DNA from 2 places in the Actimicrobium sp. CCC2.4 genome. Region 1 is predicted to be linked to the other one. Evidence: predicted binding sites of a transcription regulator. Region 1 holds the regulator's gene; the other holds the start of a gene.
The links. The regulator FNR, encoded in region 1, switches genes on or off when oxygen is low (the NO sensors DNR and NnrR bind a similar motif). The targets are predictions, from matches to a motif close to TTGATNNNNATCAA.
Positions count from the first base shown of each region.

Region 2: a site for FNR is predicted at 3,159-3,172, ahead of RHM62_RS10620 (universal stress protein). Genes of this name have one in related genera too.

Region 1 covers NZ_CP133777.1:3,411,410-3,418,622, forward strand. Annotated here, with positions in the region: gene RHM62_RS15660 (sigma-70 family RNA polymerase sigma factor) at 1-93, opposite strand, end outside; gene ycaO (30S ribosomal protein S12 methylthiotransferase accessory factor YcaO) at 379-2,100, shown strand; gene RHM62_RS15670 (metalloregulator ArsR/SmtB family transcription factor) at 2,457-2,786, shown strand; gene RHM62_RS15675 (YeeE/YedE family protein) at 2,783-3,214, shown strand; gene RHM62_RS15680 (DUF6691 family protein) at 3,225-3,635, shown strand; gene fnr (fumarate/nitrate reduction transcriptional regulator Fnr) at 3,719-4,483, shown strand; gene RHM62_RS15690 (hypothetical protein) at 4,493-4,735, opposite strand; gene RHM62_RS15695 (FixH family protein) at 4,748-5,275, opposite strand; gene ccoG (cytochrome c oxidase accessory protein CcoG) at 5,288-6,718, opposite strand; gene ccoP (cytochrome-c oxidase, cbb3-type subunit III) at 6,795-7,213, opposite strand, start outside.
Region 2 covers NZ_CP133777.1:2,266,895-2,274,107, reverse strand. Annotated here, with positions in the region: one part of gene prfB (peptide chain release factor 2) at 1-697, shown strand, start outside; gene lysS (lysine--tRNA ligase) at 724-2,256, shown strand; gene RHM62_RS10625 (glycine zipper 2TM domain-containing protein) at 2,413-3,039, shown strand; gene RHM62_RS10620 (universal stress protein) at 3,245-3,682, shown strand; gene fabI (enoyl-ACP reductase FabI) at 3,754-4,539, shown strand; gene RHM62_RS10610 (nitronate monooxygenase family protein) at 4,576-5,757, opposite strand; gene iscX (Fe-S cluster assembly protein IscX) at 5,860-6,054, opposite strand; gene fdx (ISC system 2Fe-2S type ferredoxin) at 6,076-6,414, opposite strand; gene hscA (Fe-S protein assembly chaperone HscA) at 6,445-7,213, opposite strand, start outside.

The sequences.
Region 1 (7,213 bases):
CGCATTGATAACGGCGGCTACACGGCGTTGATATTTGATGACCAGCACTTCGAAGGCGCGCAATTCACCGTCACAAAAGCTACGGATCAGCATATCGTCGGCCTTGCTGGTATCGGATTGTTCCGGGCGTGGCCGCGGCTCCGGCGGCGGGACTACTGGGCTGCTATCTGACATGGGGAGCACCGCTTCTCTGTAGTACTACTTTTTTAGTTATCGCTGAGTGCGCCGAGTGTACCAACTTAGTAGCACCTTCACAGGCAACCAATCGTTTTTTTCCTAAGACCGAAACCATGCGGCCGCCCACGGAGTTTGCGGTAGCATATCAGCCTCCGCAAAATCGCTGCACTCCCGCCCCCAACAACCCACCGATTGCCCGCCATGCACACAGAAAGCTTCATCCCCGGCAAAGACGCCTCCCTCGAATCGACGATCCGCACGATGCAGGCCAAGCTTGCCGGACGCGGTTTCCATCTGGACGAATCCTCGCTGCTCAACCCGGTCGAGGCGATCTGGTCGGTGCATATGAAAGACCACGAATGCCCGATGCTGTTTTCGAACGGCAAAGGCGCCACCGAACTGGCTGCACGTGCCAGTGCACTGGGCGAATTTTTCGAGCGTCTGGGTACGCATTATTTCTGGACCCATTTTTATCTTGGTGCGACCCGTGCCAACCGTCCGTTCGTCCACTATCCGCAGGAACGCTGGTTTGCGCCGACCGAAGACGGTCGCTGGCCGGTCGAGATGATGAATCCGGCATTGCACAGCTTTTATAATCCCAACGGCGAAATCGACAGCCAGGTGCTGGTCGACCTGAACTCGGGCAATATCGCACGCGGCATCTGCACATTGCCGTACACCCGCCTGCGCGATGGCGAGCAGACCTGGATCCCGGTCAACATCATCGGCAATCTGTATGTCAGCAATGGCATGGCCGCCGGCAATACGATGATGGAAGCGCGCAGCCAGGCGCTGTCCGAAATTTTCGAGCGTCATATCAAGTACCGCATCATCAGCGAAGGGCTGTGCCTGCCGGAAGTACCGGACGAGGTGATTGCCCGCTATCCCGGCATTGCTGCCGGCATCAAGGGCCTGCGTGACGCCGGTTTCGGCATCCTGGTGCGCGATGCGTCGCTCGGTGGCCGCTATCCGGTCATGTGCGTGACGCTGCTGCATCCGGGCGACCAGGGCTTGTTCGCCAGCTTCGGCGCGCATCCGCGCTTTGAGATTGCGCTTGAGCGGGCGCTGACCGAACTACTGCAAGGCCGCGCGCTGGCCTCGCTCGAAGGCTTCCCGGAACCGGGCTTCGACATGGATGAAATCACCGCCGTGGCCAACCTCGAAATCCACTTCGTTGATTCCAGCGGCGTGGTCAGCTGGGACTTCCTCGGTGACACGCCCGACTTTCCGTTCGCCGACTGGAACTTCAGCAACACCACCGAAGAGGACTACAACTGGCTCTGCGCAGCCGTCGCTGCCGAAGACAAGGACATCTACGTATCGGACTTCAGCGAGCAAGGCGCCTACAGCTGCCGCATCCTGGTGCCGGGCATGTCGGAAATCTACCCGGTCGAAGATCTCGAATGGGAAAACAATAGCGTCGGCAATGACATCCGTCCGGCGCTGGTACGGCTTGACTCCCTCAACGAAGAAGAATGCGCCGACCTGCTGGCCTACCTGCAGACCTCGAACCTCAACGACGAGCGCCCGTTATGGGAAATCCTCGGGCTGGCAATCCCGGCCGGCACGACCTGGAAAGAACTGCGCATCGGCGAACTGAAAACCCTGCTGGCGCTGGCCATCGGCGACGACGAAGCGATCCGCGAAGGCTGCGACTGGATTCACCAGTACAAGCAGATGAACCCGGCACGCCGGCTGGTCTATCGCTGCATCGACAGTCTGGTGCAACTCGGACAGGACGAGGACTACCAGCGCGCCCTGGTGCTGCTGTACGGTGCCGACACCGTCCGCCAGGCCACCGCCCTGCTCGACCGCAGCGAATACTTTTTCGGACTGGCCACGCTGGGTCCCGACATGGAAGGCAGCGCGATGCACCAGACCTTGCTGGCGGCCTACGACAAGCTATTCGCAACAGCCGCGTAAGCCCGAAGCCCGGTGCGTGGGCACGGCTGTACCGTGCCCACGCGAATGCACCACCGAACCAGCAGAATTGACCGGTATCTCCGATGCGCGCGCGTGGGCACAAGCAGCCGTGCCCACCCTGTTGGAGCAAAATAGAAATGTCCGGTTTGGGGGTGCGGCGCACAGCCTCACCGTGCCCACGCGAATGCACCGCCAAAGTCCGAATTAACCAGCACCGTCGTTCCGCGCACGTGAGCACAAAAAGCCGTGCTCACCTAACTTGCAGCCTCATCAGACACTTGCCCCCCCCCGCAAAATAAATCCTTCAAACGAAATATAAATCCATATAATGTGTTTTTAAATTTCGTCACCTCTCCATGTCCGCTCCCCCCATTCCGCTAGACCAGCTGCAAGCCTCCGCTGTCCAGGCGGCGGCCTTGCTCAAGGCGCTCTCCAATCCGACCCGCTTGCTGTTGCTGTGCCAGATCGGCCAGGGCGAATACTGCGTCGGCGAGCTCGAAACCCTGACCGGGATACGCCAGCCGACGCTATCGCAGCAACTCACCATCCTGCGTGCCGAAGCGCTGGTCAGCACGCGGCGTGAGGGCAAGCAAATCTTTTACCGCATCGCCAGCACGCAGGCGCTGGCGGTGATGCAAGTACTGATCGAACAATTTTGCCAATCTGAAAACGGAACGACACCATGACCATAGACTGGATACATTTCACCCCGTGGACCTCGCTGGCCGGCGGGGTATTGATCGGGATCGCTGCAGCGATGCTGCTGTTTTTCAATGGCCGGATCGCCGGCATCAGCGGCATCCTCGGTGGCCTGTTGCGGCCCGTGCGTGGCGATATCGGATGGCGTGCGGTGTTCGTGCTCGGGCTGCTTGCCGCACCGTTGGTTTGGCGTCTGTTCGCACCGTTACCTGAAGTACACGTCGAGGCCGGCAATCTCACGCTAATCGTCGCCGGCCTGCTGGTCGGACTCGGCACCCGCTATGGCGCGGGCTGCACCAGCGGTCATGGTGTGTGCGGACTGGCGCGCCTGTCGCCACGCTCGATGGTGGCAACGGCGGCCTTCATGCTGGCCGGGTTTGCCTGTGTTTATATTGTTCGCCACGTGCTGGCTTGAGGAAATGATGATGAAACTGCTACTGGCATTGCTGGCCGGCCTAGTGTTCGGCCTTGGCCTGATCCTGTCGGGCATGACCGACCCTGCAAAAGTGATCGGCTTTCTTGACATCACCGGCAACTGGGACCCGTCGCTCGGACTGGTCATGGGCGGTGCGATCCTGGTCGGACTGTTGACGTTCCGCCTGACCGCAAGCCGGGCGAAGGCCTACTTCGGCGACGCATTGCAGATCCCGACCTCGCGCGACATCGATCGCCGGCTGGTGCTGGGCTCGCTCACGTTTGGCGTCGGTTGGGGACTAGCCGGTTACTGCCCGGGTCCGGCACTGGCTTCGCTGGCCGGCGGCGGGCAGCAGGCGTTGCTGTTTGTCGCGGCGATGCTGGCCGGGATGATGCTATTTACGGTGCTCGAGAAACGCTGATTTGATCCCATCCGGTCTGCTTGATGTCGTCATTTGCAGCCAAGATCGGTCTTTGACCGTGCTTTTGTGATACATACAAAGCCATGACCCAACCACTGACCTACTCTCCCACGCCCGCGCAAACCATTCATGCCATCAAGGCTAGTTGCGCGAGCTGCAGCCTGCACCAGTTGTGCCTGCCGATGGGCCTCGACGAAGGCGACATCAACCGGCTCGACCAGATCATCGGACGGCGTCGCCGCATCCAGCGCGACGAAGCCCTGTACCGGATGGAGGATCCGTTTCGCAACCTGTACGCGATCCGCTTCGGCCACTTCAAGACCTTTCAGATCAATCCCGGCGGCGACACCCATATCACCGGATTCCAGATGGCCGGCGAGCTGCTCGGCATGGATGCGATCAGTACCGAGCGACATCATTGCGATGCAGTGGCGCTCGAAGACAGCGAAGTGTGCGAGATTCCGTTTGCCCGGCTCGAAGAATTGTTCGGCGAAATCCCGCGCCTGCTGCATCACTTTCATCGCATCATGAGTCAGGAAATCATGCGCGAGCAGAACGTGATGCTACTGCTCGGTAACATGCGCGCCGAGCAGCGCTTCGCGGCTTTCCTCGTGAACCTGTCGTCGCGTTATGCGACGCGCGGTTATTCGGCGACCAGCTTCCAGTTGCGCATGTCGCGCGAAGATATCGGCAATTACCTCGGCCTGACCATCGAGAGCATCAGCCGCTTGCTGTCGCGCTTCAAGAAACAGGGCTGGCTGGAAGTCGACAAGCGCGAAGTCCGGCTCACCGATGCGACAACACTCAGGGCGCTGGCAGCCGGGACGACGCATTGCACACCGATGTAACTATCGGCCTCAGAACGGCAGGGTCCGGTCATCCGGCACCTGCATCAGATAGAGCGTCAGCAAGCTCGACAACGCACAGAACAGCCAGCTTGAAAAAAAGCCGATCGTGTACCAGGCAATGTCGGGCAAGCCGGTTGCAACACTGAAGCGCAGCAGCAATTCAGACGGATCAAACAGCGAAAAAAACAGCCCGGTCGCGGCAATCGCGGCGAGGAATGCGGGCCACAAAATCGTCATCACTAGTCGCAACATGGTCTGGCCTTTTTATTGGTGCGGCGGCACGTCGGCGCTCAACATCATGATTTTTTGCTCCGGCCATGTCAATTCACCATTGAGACGCCAGTCACGCTGTTGGCTCTCGATCAGGATCTGCCAGACGGCGCGGTCCAGCAGCGGCAGCGCTACCTGAAAATGTCCGCTGTCATCCAGCGCAGTGATCAGCCGGATATCCTTTTCCGGCAGGGTCGGATGGGCCAGATGCACGCGGATTTTTCCGGCCGGTGGCGGGCCGGCGGCGAACAGAGTACCGCTCAGCGTATCGGTGGCCGCATCGATCTGGCCAATGAATGACAAACCCATCGCCGTCGCCACGCGATCGCGCCGCAAGTCCAGGTTGATGGCCTTACCCTGCTGGTAGTAGTCGTCGACAACCAGCGCATCCTGATGGGTCACGGCAAGCCAGATCGTCACCGAACCGGCAACAATGACCAGGAAGGGGCCGAGCATCAGCAGCCACGGCCAGCGGTGCTTGTACCAGGGAGCGGGTTTGTGGATCAGGGTTGAGGCATGCATGGTGTTCTCCTGTTAATGATGGTCGTCGTGCTCATCGTGACCGGCACCGCGCGGCACAAAAAAAACTGCTTTTTCGGTGACCTTCTGGTTGATGTGGTCGGTCGCAACCAGCGTGAAGCTGATCTTGTTCGAGCCCGGCCTGCCCTCGCCTGCCGCCACCCGGACCCGCACCGGCACCGCGCGCGAACCGGTGCCTTCGAGGTCGAGTTCGTCGGGCGACGCCAGCGCAATGCCATCGATGCCGGCAACCGAAATCTTGAAGTGATGGCGGGCTTCGTCGGTGTTCATGATCTGCAGCCGGTAGACGTTTTCGATCATGCCGTCCTCGACTTCCCGACCCATGCTGCCGCGGTCGCGGATCACATCCATTTTCAGCGGCGTGCGCATGAACAGCGAGACAAAAAACGCGCTGATGATCAATGCCAGGATCGCGGTGTAGATCAGCACGCGCGGTCGTAGCACGCGGGCCTGCATCTGCGCGAACGACCATTTTTTGGTGATCGCATGGTCAGTCGAATAGCGGATCAGGCCGGCCGGCAAATCGATCTTTGCCATCACCGAATTGCAGGCATCAATGCAGGCCGCGCAACCGATACATTCGTATTGCAAGCCATCGCGGATATCGATGCCGGTCGGGCAGACCTGCACGCACATCGAACAATCGATGCAGTCGCCTTGTGCCTTGGCGGCGGGCGCGATGGTTTTCTTGCTGCGCGGACCACGCGGCTCGCCACGATCGGTGTCGTAGGTGATGATCAGCGTGTCCTTGTCGAACATCGAACTCTGGAAGCGCGCATACGGACACATGTACTTGCAGACCTGCTCGCGCATCCAGCCGGCATTGCCGTAAGTCGCCAGTGAATAGAACAGGATCCAGAACCATTCCCATGGACCGAGACCGAGACTGGCGACGGCACCGATGAGCGAACGCACCGGCGTGAAGTAACCGACAAAGGTCAGCCCGGTCCAGAGCGCGACCGCGCCCCAGACCAGATGCTTGGCCGACTTGCGCCAGAGCTTGTCGATGCCCCAGGCTTGTTTGTCGAGGCGCATGCGGGCGCTGCGTGTGCCTTCGATCCGGCGTTCTATCCACAGGAAGATTTCGGTGTAGACGGTTTGCGGACAGGCAAAGCCGCACCAGACCCGCCCGGCTACCGCGGTCACGAGAAACAGCCCGTAGGCACAGATGATCAGCAGCACGGCCAGGTAAATGAAATCCTGCGGCCACAGCACGATGCCGAAGATGTAGAACTTGCGCGCGCCCAGGTCAAACAGCAAAGCCTGCCGGTCATTCCATTGCAGCCACGGCAAACCGTAAAACACCAGCTGCGTGAGCCACACGCACAGCCAGCGCAAGGTCGCGTATCGACCTTTGATTTCTCGCGGGTAGATTTCTTCGCGGGCGGCGTACATCTTGATGACCGAGACTTCGGGGGTGCTCATAAGCGACTACTTTTTCCTGAAAACGGGTTGACCGGAAGCGCGCGGGTCGGGCGCGCCATCGCGCCCGACCCGGTCATTACTTCTGCGCCACCGGATCGTTCGACAAGCTCCAGACATACGCGGCCAGCACATGCACCTTGGCTTCGCCAAGAAAATCCTGGAACGCCGGCATCACGTTGTTGCGACCCTTGCGGATGGTTTCCATGATGGTGTCGGCGCTGCCGCCATAGAGCCAGATCTTGTCGGTCAGGTTGGGCGACCCGAGTGCCTGATTGCCTTTTGCATCAGCCCCGTGGCAGGCTGCGCAGACCGCGAATTTCGACTGGCCCAGCACGCGCTTGATCGGATCCGATGGCGCGTCCGACAGGCTCAGTACGTACTGCGCGACATTCGCGACATCCGCGTCCGATCCCAGCGCAGCACCCATGGGCGGCATGATGCCGTTACGGCCATGCAGCAGCGTGGTCTTGATGGTCTCGGGATCGCCGCCATACA
Region 2 (7,213 bases), 1.1 Mb from region 1:
CGGTGCCGGCGGCACCGAAGCACAGGACTGGGCCTCGATGCTGATGCGCCAGTATTTGCGCTACTGCGAACGCAAGGGCTTCAAGACCGAAATCCTCGAACAGTCCGATGGCGAAATCGCCGGTATCAAGACCGTCACGATCAAGGTCGAAGGCGATTATGCCTACGGTTTTTTGCGTACCGAAACCGGCGTCCACCGCCTCGTGCGCAAGTCGCCATTCGATTCGGCAAACGGCCGTCACACCTCGTTCTCAAGCCTGTTCGTGTACCCGGAAGTCGATGACTCGCTGGAGATCGACATCAATCCCGCCGACGTGCGCGTCGACACCTACCGCGCCTCCGGTGCCGGCGGACAGCACATCAACAAGACCGATTCCGCAGTGCGCCTGACCCACGGCCCGACCGGCATCGTCGTGCAATGCCAGAACGACCGCAGCCAGCACCGCAACCGCGCCGAAGCGTGGGCCATGCTGAAGTCGCGGCTGTACGAGCATGAAATGCGCAAGCGTATGAGCGACCAGCAAAAGCTGGAAGACTCCAAGACCGATATCGGCTGGGGCCACCAGATCCGCTCGTACGTACTGGACCAGTCGCGCATCAAGGATTTGCGCACCAGCTTCGAGACCGGCAATACCAAGGCGGTGCTCGATGGTGATATCGACGAATTCATTGCGGCCTCGCTCAAGCAAGGCGTGTAGTTTTTCCCTTTTTGATTGCCCACTTTATGACCACCAACACTGAAGTCGCCGCTGGCCTGCCAGCTCCCGACGAACATTCGATCCTGGCGGAACGACGCGGCAAGCTCGCTGCGATCCGCGCTGCCGGTATCGCTTTCCCGAATGATTTCCGGCCGCAGCACAAGGCCGCCGCGCTGCATGTGCAATACGACGAACTCGATAACGAGGCGCTCGAAGCGACGCCGGTCAAGGTCGTCGTGGCCGGTCGCATGATGCTCAAGCGCGTGATGGGCAAGGCCTCGTTCGCGACCTTGCAGGATGCCTCGGGCGTGCGCGCCGATGGTCGCATCCAGCTCTACATCACCACTGACAACGTCGGTGCCGACGCGCACGACGCGTTCAAGCATTACGATCTGGGCGACATCCTCGGTGCCGAAGGCCACTTGTTCAAGACCAAGACCGGCGAGCTGTCGATCAAGGTCACGGCGCTGCGTCTGATCACCAAATCGCTGAGGCCGTTGCCGGACAAATTCCATGGCCTGGCCGATCAGGAAATGAAGTACCGCCAGCGTTACGTCGACCTGATCATGAGCGAAGAAACACGTCGCACGTTCAAGGCGCGCACGGCGACGATGTCGTCGATCCGACGCTTCATGAATGAACACGAGTTCATGGAAGTCGAAACGCCGATGCTGCACACCATTCCCGGTGGTGCCGCCGCCAAGCCTTTCATCACGCACCACAATGCGCTCGACATGCAGATGTTCCTGCGCATTGCGCCCGAGCTGTATCTGAAGCGCTTGGTGGTCGGCGGCTTCGAGCGCGTTTTTGAAGTCAATCGCAACTTCCGCAATGAGGGTGTGTCGCCGCGCCACAATCCGGAATTCACGATGATGGAATTCTATGCGGCGTATGTCGATTATCACTGGCTGATGGACTTCACCGAAGCCGTGATTCGTCAGGCTGCCATTGATGCGCACGGCACCGCCGAGCTGACGTATCAAGGTCGCGCGCTGGACCTGAGCCAGCCGTTCCGCCGCTTCACTATCCTCGGTGCGATCAATCATTACGCACCGCAGTACAGCGCCGAACAACTGGCCGATGCCGATTTCATCAAGACTGAACTAAAAAAATTCGGCGTCAAGCCGTTTGCTACGGCCGGCCTGGGCGCACTGCAACTGGCGCTGTTCGAAGAGACCGCCGAAGCGCAATTGTGGGAACCGACCTACATCGTCGATTACCCGGCCGAGGTCTCGCCGCTGGCGCGCGCCTCCGACACGGTGCCCGGTATCACCGAGCGTTTCGAGCTGTTCATTTGCGGGCGCGAACTGGCCAACGGTTTCTCGGAATTGAACGATGCCGAAGACCAGGCCGCGCGCTTTCAGGCGCAGGTCGCGGCCAAGGATGCGGGCGATGAAGAGGCGATGTTCTACGACGCCGACTATATCCGCGCACTCGAATATGGCATGCCGCCGGCCGGTGGTTGCGGTATCGGTATCGACCGGCTGGTGATGCTCATTACCGACTCGCCGAATATTCGCGACGTGATTTTGTTTCCACATCTGCGCCGGGAGGATTGAGCCAGAGCGCGGACGACTACCCCTGCGTCAAATGGATCATGTAATGGTTACATCACATTACGTTTGACACAGGAACTTGCTGGCCTCGTTTGGTATCTATCGCCATACTCGTCCTACCCGACTGCAACACGGTCGCCCGCACTTTCAGGAGAATCCATGAAGAACAAACACATGTCAGGCGGAATCCATCCACTGATGGCCGCTGCTGCAGCTGCCGTCATCCTGGTCAGCCTGGTCGGGGTCGCCGCAATCACCGGTCTCCTGCCCAACTCGACCGCCAACCAATCTGCCGAAGCAACGGCAAAGACATCTTCACCAGCGCCAATGCTGGCTTCCGAAAACACGCAGAAGTCCGCAGCCTCCGAACCGGTCGTCAAACACGCCAGTCCTGCCAAACACGCACCCCGTCCGGCGACCGACAACTATCAGCAGCAAGCCGCTGCGTCCTGCTACAACTGCGGCAGGGTCGAATCCGTCAAGACCATCCAATCTGCGGCCCAGCCTAGCGGCGTCGGCGTCGGTGTCGGTGCAGTCCTCGGTGGCTTGCTGGGCAATCAGGTCGGTGGCGGAAATGGCCGTACGCTAGCTACCGTGGCTGGTGCCGTCGGTGGCGGTTATGCCGGCAACGAAGTCGAGAAGCGCTCGCGCGGTACCACCAGCTATCAGGTCCGGGTCCGCATGGATGACGGCCAGTTGCAGACATTCCCGAGCGACAGTCCGGACGGCTGGCGTGCCGGTGACGAAGTGCGTGTCGTCAATGGGGCGCTGACCGCCCGCAATTAATGTGTTGATCCGCGAGAGCGGCTATCGATAAGAAAGACGGCCGGCGCGCCGTCTTTTTTTTGCCTGCGACAGGCGCAGCCGTCAGCGTTCAGGATCGCCATTGGCGAATCAAGTCGTTTTTGAGGTGCATCAACGAATTTCGGGTGCACACTCCCTAGCATCGACTGCTCGTCACGTCGGTACCCACTACCCGAAAGGAAACATCATGTTCAAGATCATCCTCGTCCCCACAGACGGTTCTGCGCTATCGGACAAAGCCATCCACGCCGCTATCGAATTCGCCCAATTGACCGGTGCCCGCATCGTCGGTTTGTCGGTTGCGGAACCGTATCCGTACTCGCCGCTGTCAGAAGGCGCCATCACTATCGACTCGACCGCCTATCAGGAAAAAATGCTGGAGATCGCGCGCAGTAACGTCCGGCAGATCGCCGATGCGGCCAGTGCCGCCAATGTCACCTGTGAAACGCACGTGCGTGAATCTTTCAGCCCCTACGAAGAAATCGTCAGCGTCGCCGACCTGCACGGATGCGACGTGGTGTTCATGGCGTCGCATGGACGCAAGGGATTGAACAAGCTGTTCGTCGGTAGCGAGACCCAGAAAGTGCTGGCCCATTCGACGCTGCCGGTCCTGGTGTTCCGCTAGACAGCGCGTGTCCTGCCGGCGGCAACACGGTCGCCGGATCACTTCTTCCTATCCACAACAATCGGACCACGATGGCTTTCCTCCAAGGCAAAAAAATCCTGATCACGGGACTGCTGTCCCGCCGCTCCATCGCGTACGGTATCGCCCAGGCCTGCCGGCGCGAAGGCGCTGACCTCGCGTTCACTTACGTCGGAGCGCGTTTTCGGGATCGGCTCGGCGAGTTCGCCAAGGAGTTCGGCAGCGAGTTGATTTTTGATTGCGATGTCACCAGCGATGACAAAATCAACGCTACTTTTACCGATCTGTCGCAGCACTGGCAACAGCTTGACGGCCTGGTGCATGCGATTGCCTTTGCGCCTGCCGAGGCGATCAGCGGCGACTTTCTGGATGGCCTGTCTCGCGAGGCGTTCCAGATTGCGCACGATGTGTCGGCTTACAGTTTTCCGGCGATGGCCAAGGCGGCACTGCCGATGCTGCGACCCAATTCGGCATTGCTGACCCTGAGTTATCTGGGTGCCGTGCGCATCGCACCGCACTACAACACGATGGGCCTGGCCAAGGCGTCGCTTGAGGCCAGCGTGCGTTATCTGGCGGAATCTCTGGGGCCGAAAGGGATACGCGTCAATGGCATTTCGGCAGGTCCGATCAAGACGCTGGCGGCCAGCGGCATCAAGGATTTTGGCAAGCTGCTGGCAATGGCGTCGCGTGGCGCGCCGCTGCGACGCAATGTCACGATCGAAGATGTCGGCAATGTTGCGGCCTTCCTGTTATCGGATCTGGCAGCTGGGATTACCAGCGAAATCACGTATGTCGATGGCGGGTTCTCGCATGGAATGACGTGCGAACGCACCGACTGATCTGTGTCCAGCCACATCCCGTGTGGCCGGTTCGACTCAGGCGACTATTGCCTGCCACAGTTGTTGCCGCACACCGGTCAACAGGTAATCCATCAACTCCCGCACCGGACGGATTTCACGCCCGAACGGCAGGCTTTCAGAGCCACGGAAAAACAGCCCCCGCTTCATATCTCCGTTCATCGCAAACGCCAGTTGCGTATCGATACAGAACTGCCCCGCCTTGCCATTGCCATCGCGCAGCCCGCATTGTTGCAGGCAATCGAAGCCGACCGTGCATGCCTTGGGGCCGGCCTTGGCCATCAGCTTTGATTCCTTCTCCAGATAATTGATTAGCCAAGGCGTAAGTACCGCCCGCGCCGGCAAACCGGCTACGCTCATGAAAGTGACGATATCGTCAGGACCTGCCTCGACGAGGACTTTCTTGAAGTTGCTATGCGCATCACCCTCCTCGGTCACGGCGAACGGCGAGCCGAGCTGCGCTGCGCTCGCGCCCAGCGCCAGCAACGCGCTGATCTGCTGATGGGTGTGAATACCACCGGCGACAATCAGCGGGATGTTTTCACGCTCGATGCCGAGCTGCCGGAATAATTCCAGTTTTCCTTCCAGCACGGTCGGAAACGCAAAGTGCGGGTCATCGACGCCCTCGATACTCATCGCCCCCAGATGACCGCCGGCGTAGCGCGGGCTTTCGATGACGATCGCGTCCGGAAGCCGGTTCTTGCGCATCCATTTCTTGATGACGAGGGCAATGCCGCGCGTATCCGACAGGATAGGAATGAGGGCCACATCGGGATAACCGGCCGTCAGCTCGGGCAAGTCCAGCGGCAAGCCGGCACCGACTACGATGGCTTCGGCACCGCTCTCGCAGGACTGGCGCACCTGAGCCGCGTACTCGGCCACGGCACGCATCGTATTGACGGCGACCATGCCATTGCCACCGGCGATGGCGCGGGCAGCGGTGATCTCTCGATCCAGGGCGATCAGGTTGACACTATTGATCAACTCCTTGTCGCGTGACTTGCCGGTTTGTGCCATCAGGTCGGCGTGACGACGACGCAAGTCCACGCTGGAAATGGTACCGATCGCACCGAGACTGGCCACCGTGCCGGCCAGCCGATGCGCTGAAATGCCCACACCCATTCCGCCCTGAACAATAGGCAGCAGGGACTTTCCCTTCAAGATAAAACGGGGGAGCGGGCGGGAGGGTAACTGCAGCATGGTGATTGTCCGTTGGCGGTAAGTGATGCGCCAAAGTAGCAAATCGAAGCTGTCGTTCCCTTGATGTGGATCAACCGGTGCCGGATGGAGACCCCGACCGCTCTACTGGATTTCGTCTATCCACGCCATCTGGATCGACTCGAGGATTTTCTCGCCGGACCGGTCCGGTTCGTCGTCGAAGCCGTCGAGCCCGCAGACCCATTGATGCAGATCCGTGAAGCGCACGGTCAGCGGATCGATGTCCGGATATTTGTCGCACAGCTCTTCAGCAATGCGGATCGTGTCAGTCCATTTCATGGCGTGCTCCTTGACGGTGAATCAATGATTTTCGCTGACCTGGTTGATCGTGTATTTCGGGATTTCGATGACCAGGTCTACGTCGCCGACCAGGGCCTGGCACGACAGGCGCGAATTCGCTTCGAGGCCCCACGCCATGTCGAGCAAGTCTTCTTCTTTCTCGCCCGGCTCGCCGAGTGAACGGAAGCCTTCACGGATCACGATATGGCAGGTGGTGCAGGCGCAGGATTTCTCGCAGGCGTGTTCGATGTCGATGTCGCTATCGAGCAGAACGTCGCACAGCGATTTGCCTTTGGGTGCATCGATGACAGCGCCTTCAGGACACAGGACGGGATGCGGGAGTATGACGATTTGTGCCACGGTAATTACCTCAAAAATAAACAGGGTGGGTCAGGAAACCTGGTCCAGCGTCTTGCCGGACAATGCCACACGGACGCTACGATCCATGCGACGCGCGGCGAATTCATCGGTGCCTTTGGCGAGCGCCTCGACGCTGCGCTTGATCACATCCGGATCGTCGCCGGCGGCGACGGCGCGCACCGCGACGATCAGCTCGCGCACCTCGGCCAGCTCGGCGTCGGACAACAGCCCGGCATCGGCTGCCAGCGCCGATTCGGTGGCGAGCACGATCCGTTCAGCATCGACCTGCTCTTCGCGCAATGCGCGCAGCTTCATGTCGATCTCGGCGGACTGGAACGAGTCCTGCAGCATCCGGGCAACCTGCTCGTCAGCCAGCCCGTAGGAGGGCTTGACGGCAATCGATGCCTCGACGCCGGAGCGCAATTCGCGCGCGGACACCGATAGCAAGCCATCAGCATCGACCTGATAAGTCACCCGGATACGTGCGGCACCGGCTGCCATCGGCGGGATACCGCGCAATTCGAAGCGCGCCAGCGAGCGGCAATCAGTGACCAGCTCGCGTTCGCCCTGCACGATGTGCACGGCGAGTGCAGTCTGGCCATCCTTGAAGGTGGTGAATTCCTGGGCGCGGGCGCATGGGATCGTCGAGTTGCGCGGGATGACTTTTTCGACCAGGCCACCCATGGTTTCGATACCAAGCGACAGCGGAATCACATCGAGCAGCAGCCAGTCATCACCAGAGGCGCGATTACCCGCTAGCAGATTGGCCTGGATGGCAGCACCAAGGGCGACGACTTTG